2 regions of the Paenibacillus sp. NPDC056933 genome follow, and region 1 is predicted to be linked to the other one. Evidence: riboswitches for the same ligand, from Rfam matches in the RefSeq annotation. Region 1 holds a riboswitch; the other holds the start of a gene.
The links. Region 1 has a riboswitch for glycine ahead of sdaAB (L-serine ammonia-lyase, iron-sulfur-dependent subunit beta). Riboswitches for the same ligand answer to the same signal wherever they lie in the genome.

Region 1 (4,001 bases):
GACCTATTTGTTGATAGAAGTCAGGCAATACATCTCGTGGTATTGTCGAGCCGGAGGTCAGCATCAGCAAAGGCAGCAACGCACTGTTCAACCAGGCACCTGCATTTCCAAGCAACAACAGGCTCAATTGTGCTACAAACAAAAAGGTTAAGGTGATCAGCCATTGAAACAGCCATAACATCCACCATCCATCCACTGATGACACTCCCATAAGATGCATCATACTCGCTCCAACCAGCGATACGATGAACGCTGCACCCAGATTGATCATATTCCGAGCCCAGAATCGTTCCCATTTCCCTGTTTTACTACTCAATTCGCCAGAGACTTTCTGCAGGTTCATTCCAAGCAGCATTGCACCCGTAAACGTAGCCGTCACAATCAACATGGGTACCATAGAAAAGGCAAAATTCTGGACTGGATTCACCCGCTCCACGTCTGCCTCTACACGGGAAGATAACCCCTGTGCCAGTACATTCGCCTGCTCTGCAGCCATACCGGATTGATCCAGCATGTGGTGAATGCTGTTTTGTTGAACTTCACGGTTCAATGCCGCTGTAACTTGGGCGGATACGGTCTGCATCACACTTTTTACCGTAGCCACGTTGGATTCATTCATCACATACTTCACGGACACCGGTCTCGACAGGTCTCCCGCCCGCTGCATAAAACCGGATGGAATCTCAATGATCATGTACACATCCCGATCCGTTAACAGCTGTCTCGCTTCTTCCATTGATCCGGATGGTTTGATCTCGAAATCCAGATTCGTGGCCAGAGACTTTGCCACTGGCTCAGCTTCATTTCCATCTTCATTCACAATGGTTACTGCAAGCTGAGTCATCCGCGCATTAACCTGATCATAGCCACTAAGCCAGATGAAGTTAAAAAAGACCTGGAACAGCACAGCTGTAATCAAACCAACAATCGTAGCACCGTTTCTCATAAACAACAGACTCGTGTGAAATATACTTTTCATCCTATCTCTCTCCTTAGGCATGGCATTCTTCGCTATTATATATCATATCGATATATGACAATTATCAATATAACAATTCGATATATAAACGTCAACTCTATTTTATTTGCTCTCTGTTTAAACAGCAAAAAAGCCGATACAATTCTTCTCTAGGAAGCATTCGTATCGGCTTTACGTATCATGATGAAGCATATTATTTTTTTATATTAAAGGGCTCCAGGCATCAAAATTGATTTCAGGCTAAGGAGATTATGCCTTAGCTTCTGGTTCATTTTCACCAGGAGACTCAGACTCAGGTTCTGCACGCTTCGCCTTCGGTTTGGCCAGCTTTTCCATCATTTTCCGTCCAGTTGGCGTTTGAGCGAGCCCGCCTTGAGCCGTTTCACGGTGCCTGCTTGGCATCGCACTGCCCACTTCCAGCATGACATCTATAACTTCGTCTGACGGAATGGCGCTGCGCACCCCGGCCAGTGCCATATCGGCCGCAGCCAGCGCGGTTACCGCACCGAGTCCGTTACGGACGATACACGGGATCTCCACGAGGCCCGCAACCGGATCACAGATGAGGCCCAGTGTATTTTTTAACGCGAGACCTACCGCATGGACAACCTGCTCTGGTGTACCTCCTCGTAGTTCAACCATGGCACCCGCAGCCATGCCGATTGCTGAACCTACTTCCGCCTGACAGCCGCCTTCAGCCCCGGAAATAAACGAGTTGTTGGCAATAACATATCCAATCGCACCTGCACAGAACAGACCGTTTACCAAATGCTCGTCACTCCAGCCAAAACGCTCCTGGGAGCTGATAAACACACCTGGAATAATGCCGCAGGAGCCCGCTGTCGGTGTCGCTACGATCCGGCCCATGGAGGCATTCACTTCCGATACACATAAGGCATACGCCATAGCTAATGCAGAAGCATCTCCAGAGCAAGTCTCGCCTTGGCGAATATATTCGGCCATTTTTTTGCCGTCTCCGCCTGTCAGACCGCTGCGTGATGTCGTATCTTCAGTCAGCCCCTTGTGCACAGCTTCCTTCATCACCTGATAGTAATCCGACATCTGCCGCACAACATCGGCTCTCGGAGTATTGGTTTCCTGAACCTGCTCTTCGATCATCAGTTCGGCAATGGTTTTGGACTCCGCTGTACAAATGGTATTCAGTTCATGTAGATGTTTAAACCGCATCCGGCTCCACTCCTCTCTTCAAATCGATGACGCGAATTTCAAGGACATGGTCCAGCGATCGCAGACGATTCAACATCTCGGGATTTGGCACACCATCCATCTCCATCGCAGTCAAGGCTTCACCATCCCTGGCTTTCCGATCAACTTGCATATACCCGATGTTCACACCTGACGAGCTGATTGTGGACGTTACCGAAGCGAGAACCCCGGCTTTGTCTGAATGACGCAGAACAAGCGTCGGAAACTCTCCGCTGATCTGTACCCGGAAATCATTCAAGGCATGAACCGATACACTGCCACCACCAATGGATGCACCGATTAAAGAACATTTGCGCTCCCCATGCCACAATTCAATCTTGACCGTATTCGGATGGGGAGCCGGCAGACCGCTTGTGAAAAACTCAACCTCCATGCCCGCTTCCTCAGCATATTGCTCTGCATCCGGGATACGCGGATCGTCGGTGACATAATCAAGCAGACCACCGATCAACGCGAGATCCGTGCCGTGCCCCTGATACGTATCGGCAAACGAGCCGTACAGAGTAAGCCGGGCCCGTTCTGGCGTGCATCCCAGCCACTGACGGGCAATTCGTCCCAATCGTGCCGCTCCAGCCGTATGTGAACTTGATGGCCCTGTCATCGACGGGCCAATAATTGAAAAAACGTCTTTAAAACGCATCGCAAACCCTCCATTTATAATCGTCATTTTCATCCAGACCTACGCCCATAATGTTCCTTTATTACTGAATGATGACATCAAAAAAGGACAGAAGAAGGCTATGAGCCCTCTCTCTGTCCTCGATACCTGAGAGTTTCATGATAAGAAGCACGTTAGATGCCTTCCCTGTATTTCACAGGTTACACCTTGCCGCTTGATCATATACCCCTTGGGTGGCGCATTTCGCGCACTCTCCAGAGTTGCGTCCAACGATGGTACATTTACCTGAGAGATTAACTGCTGCGCCGGGTGCGCAGCAGCTTGCTCCTTCGGTGCCTGAATGCCAGCCATAACTCAGCCTGCCCAGGTCTCTCCCGCTCGCTATCATCCGCTGTATGGAACCATTCTGATCTTGGATCAGAATGATAATTGAAGTTTTGACTACTTTCTCATTAAGATTAATCGACCGGAAGATCAGTGTCAACAAACTTAACGATTTATTTGTTAACATTCGCTTATTTCCATTTTACACACAGAAAAATCAACAAATTGTAAACTTTCATCACATGAATGTGTTAATGCTTTTCATTACGAAAGCGCATACATTATTTTATTTTCTATGAGCCATATCTGTGGTTAGTACTATTTATGTTACGATCGACAGAACGGTTCGGGTATTCATCGCCTTCTTTGTATCAAATTAGAGTGGTACGTACGAATATCGTAGTATGATTGTTTTTATTATGGGAAACTATTCCATATGAAGGATCATACAAAAAAGCATAACCCCCGAACTATATCGCCCGGGTGTTACGCTTACTTCTCTATTTATAGCTCTATACTGTACTCCATCCAATTCAATTCGATTAACCGAAACGTCCCATAATATATTCCTGCGTCAGACGGTTGTCCGGGTTGGTAAAAATATGCTCCGTATCCCCGTGCTCAATCATATTTCCCAGGTAAAAATAGGCCGTATAATCCGAGATGCGTGCCGCCTGCTGCATGTTATGGGTAACGATCACGATCCGCAGCTCCTTCTTGAGCTCCGAGATCAGCTCCTCAACCTTGCCCGTGGATACCGGGTCAAGCGCAGATGCCGGTTCGTCGAGCAGCAAAATTTGCGGCTCAACTGACAATGCACGGGCGATGCAGAGACGCTGCTGCTGTCCGCCC
Region 2 (4,001 bases), on a different contig from region 1:
CAAATATTTGATCATTGGATCAACCAGCAATGCAAAATCTGCGTTAGGGAACCATCCTTTTGGAATGAACAATGCCGTAATCAGACCCCAGGCGATAAATGCACCCATGTTCGGCATAACCATACCGCTCAGGAAACGTCCAAACTTCTGAACGCCGACCCGTATTCCTCCGCTTTTTTCGGATTTTGCGTCCACTGAACTCATATCGAAAACCTCCTCAACATATTAAACCTTCATTCCACTGAATTTTTGACAATGGTGATGATCCAGACGAACAAGGTATAAATCTGAAATAAATCTTCATTTCACAAACATATCGTAAATGAAAACGGTATCTTCTACAACGAAATGAAAACCTACTTCCGTCATGAACGTTGATGACAAGATTTAAATTTGAAGGATTGTCCGATTTATTTAACCTTTTAACTGAAATGACTCTGTCATATTCCCTTTCACGTATCATTCCCACGAAGAACCCCATTTTAATGACGTATAAAATGTAAATATATGCCACATGCATGCTGCGCGAATAACAGAAAAAAGGCGCAGCTGCTCATCCTGTTTCAGATGAAGCAATTGCGCCTAAACTATGGTCAAAATCATCAGTATCACTAACTGCATATATTTCAATGGATTACTCTTTTCACGTTAAACGGGCGTTCGTATCAAGCTCTAGCTTAGCTCTTCACCCTGGAATTCGTAAAATAATGTAAAATAATATTATTCCGTGTGTTTACGATATGCGTCCGCATTCATCAATGTGGACAGTGCTGCTGTCAGATCGCCCTCAACACGGATCTCAATCATCCAGCCTTCCTCATATGGAGAGTTATTAACCAGCTCCGGGGAATCCTGCAATGCGTCATTTACAGCCACAATGGTTCCACTTACAGGAGAAAACAAATCCGAAACGGTTTTGACGGATTCAATCGTTCCAATGCTGTCTTCCGCCTTTACATCCGATTCAAGGTCAGGCAATTCAACAAACACAATGTCACCCAGCTGATGCTGCGCGAATTCGGTAATGCCAATACGTACGGTATCCTCCCCTACGGTCTGCACCCATTCGTGCTCTTCACTGTACAGGAAATCACTTTTCAATTCGCTCATCGATATCCGCCTCGCTTTTCATTAATGAGTGCATGCGCTTCTTTGACCTTAACCTTTTTCCCAGAACATAGCGTATGATATTTCCCAATCAAATGTCAAGATACCTCACAAATTATTTGATTTTCTTTCTTATATGCCTGTAACTCAAATGAACACTCCCTACATATAATGGTGAATATTAGAAAAGTAAGCGCACTCTTTATAAATAGACGAACGTTATAAAATAAATTGAAAATATCATTCGGATTTTTTATTAATTTCTATGATATCGTTCTTGACATCAATAGTCGATTCAGGCTTTAATGAGAGTAGTAAATGTGTTTATTGGTCTATGCAATGCCCGCGGATGAATGTAAAGGGAGAGATTACCCTTGACACCCGAATCAGGGTGTACATGCGGTAACGCCGAAGGAGTAAACCACCGACAAGCGGAGGTGAATCTCTCAGGCAAAAGGACTTTTACGGGACGCAACTCTGGAGAGCATCTATTCGCCCTGTATGGGCGTTACGATCACCCAAGGGGAAACCTGCTGCATCATGCGGCGGGGTAACTCTCAGGTACCAAGGACAGAGCCTAAGAATACAGCGTGCTTCTGGCATGCCGATTCTTTGGCCTGTCCTTTTCCTTTTTCCCAAAAAAAACGAAAACAGGTTATAGAGCGGCGCTGCCTATAGCGTCTTTACCTTACTTTTATAATAAAAGTTGATGCCAGATTCATTGCTCCACGGTTATACACTCGGCCGGTTGACGGCCCATGACGAGGTGATTGGATGTCCGATTTGCTTAGAACCCCACTCTTTCCACTCTATCAGCAATATGAAGGCGTACGATGCATTGATTTTGGCGGCTGGGAGCTCCCGGTACAATTCAGCGGAATTCAGAAAGAACATGAAGCGGTGCGAGAACGTGCCGGACTGTTTGATGTATCCCACATGGGTGAATTCACTGTCCAAGGTGAACACGCGGAAGCTTTTCTACAGCACATGACCACCAATGATGTAACAACACTCGTTCCCGGTCAAGCCCAATACACGTTAATGTGTTATCCGGATGGCGGCGTGGTCGATGATCTGCTGATCTATAAACTGCAAGACCAGCATTATATGCTAGTGGTCAACGCATCCAACATCGATAAGGACTGGGCATGGCTGCAACAGCACATGATGCCAGGCGTAACAATGACCAATGATTCGAATCAGACGGCGCTCCTTGCTCTGCAAGGTCCGCTGGCAGTGGACATTCTCGGAACGGTGACAGATACCGATGTGTCTTCGATAGAGCCCTTCCGTTTTGTGCCGAATGCGGAGGTATGTGGGGTTACATTGCTGTTATCCCGCACCGGATATACCGGTGAAGACGGCTTTGAGCTCTATGTTCCTGCCGAACAGGCCGCTGCCGTCTGGAATGGATTGATGCAGGCGGGAGAAGGTCATGGACTTGTCCCGGCAGGACTGGGTGCCCGGGATACGCTGCGCTTTGAAGCCAAGCTTCCCCTGTATGGGCAGGAATTGTCTGCAACCATCTCGCCGCTGGAGGCTGGTGTGGGCATGTTTGTGAAGCTGAATGCCGGACCTTTTATCGGACATGAAGCCTTATTGCGACAAAAAAATGACGGGCCTGCCCGCAAGCTGGTCGGTATCGAAGTACTGGAACGCGGCATTCCACGCCCCCATTATCCGATTTACGCCGAAGGCGCACAGATTGGTGAAGTGACTACAGGCACCCAATCGCCTACGCTAAAACGCAATCTGGGGCTGGCCTTGATTGACAGCAAATATGCTGCACTGGGTACCCCGCTGGAGATTGAGATCCGAGGCAAGAAATTGAAAGCCGAGGTTGTGAAGACCCCTTTTCATAAACGGACACGTGCACCAAAGACACCTACTCAAGGAGCTGATCAAGCATGAGCAAGCACCGCTACATTCCCATGACCGAGCAGGATCAGAGTGCCATGCTGGCAACCATCGGCGTGGAAACGATGGAGGATCTGTTCCATGACATTCCACAGGAGATTCGCTATCAGGGTGAACTGCCCGTTTCCTCCAAACTGGATGAATATGCACTGACACGTCATATGTCGAAGCAAGCGGGAGCCAATGCCAACTTCGAGACACACGCCAGCTTCCTGGGCGCAGGCATTTACGATCACCACGTTCCCTCTGTCATTAATCATGTCATCTCCCGTTCCGAGTTCTACACTGCCTATACGCCCTATCAACCCGAGATCAGCCAAGGAGAATTGCAGGCGATTTTCGAGTTTCAATCCTACATCTGTGAGTTAACAGGCATGGCTGTAGCCAATGCCAGCATGTACGATGGTGCAACTGCATTTGCGGAAGCAGGCAATCTGGCCGCAGCGGCAACCCGCCGCAAACAGCTGATTGTATCACGTACCGTGCACCCTGAATCCCGTCAGGTATTGCAAGCTTATGCACACGGCCTCAATTTGGAGATTGTTGAGATCGGGTACCAAAATGGTGTAACAGACTGGGATGCCCTGCAAGCTGCCGTGTCCGATGACACCGCAGCCGTTATGATTCAGAGCCCGAACTTCTTCGGCGCCGTGGAAAATGTAAAACAGGCCGCAGACCTGGCGCATGCGCACAAGGGTCTGCTCGTGGTCAGTGCCAACCCGCTGTCACTGGGTCTGCTGGAAGCCCCAGGCAAGCTGGGTGCTGACATCGTCGTTGGCGACGCGCAGCCTCTTGGCATCGCCGCTTCACTCGGCGGTCCAACATGCGGATATTTCGCCGTATCCCAGGCTCATATGCGCCGGATTCCTGGCCGAATTGTAGGCCAGACCACGGACCGCAACGGCAAGCGTGGCTTTGTACTCACGCTGCAAGCACGGGAACAGCATATTCGCCGTGAAAAGGCGACGTCCAACATC

Region 2: it holds a riboswitch for glycine, as region 1 does, so the genes downstream of both, gcvT (glycine cleavage system aminomethyltransferase GcvT) here and sdaAB (L-serine ammonia-lyase, iron-sulfur-dependent subunit beta) in region 1, are expected to answer to the same signal.

Annotation. Positions count from the first base shown of each region.
Region 1 is NZ_JBHUQN010000004.1:170,522-174,522, reverse strand. It holds gene ACFTRD_RS24905 (YhgE/Pip domain-containing protein) at 1-979, opposite strand, end outside; gene sdaAA (L-serine ammonia-lyase, iron-sulfur-dependent, subunit alpha) at 1,229-2,167, opposite strand; gene sdaAB (L-serine ammonia-lyase, iron-sulfur-dependent subunit beta) at 2,157-2,846, opposite strand; glycine riboswitch at 2,958-3,085, opposite strand; glycine riboswitch at 3,090-3,212, opposite strand; gene pstB (phosphate ABC transporter ATP-binding protein PstB) at 3,692-4,001, opposite strand, start outside.
Region 2 is NZ_JBHUQN010000001.1:3,032,274-3,036,274, reverse strand. It holds gene ACFTRD_RS13465 (PTS mannitol transporter subunit IIBC) at 1-204, opposite strand, end outside; gene gcvH (glycine cleavage system protein GcvH) at 721-1,110, opposite strand; glycine riboswitch at 1,457-1,579, shown strand; glycine riboswitch at 1,583-1,683, shown strand; gene gcvT (glycine cleavage system aminomethyltransferase GcvT) at 1,882-3,018, shown strand; gene gcvPA (aminomethyl-transferring glycine dehydrogenase subunit GcvPA) at 3,015-4,001, shown strand, end outside.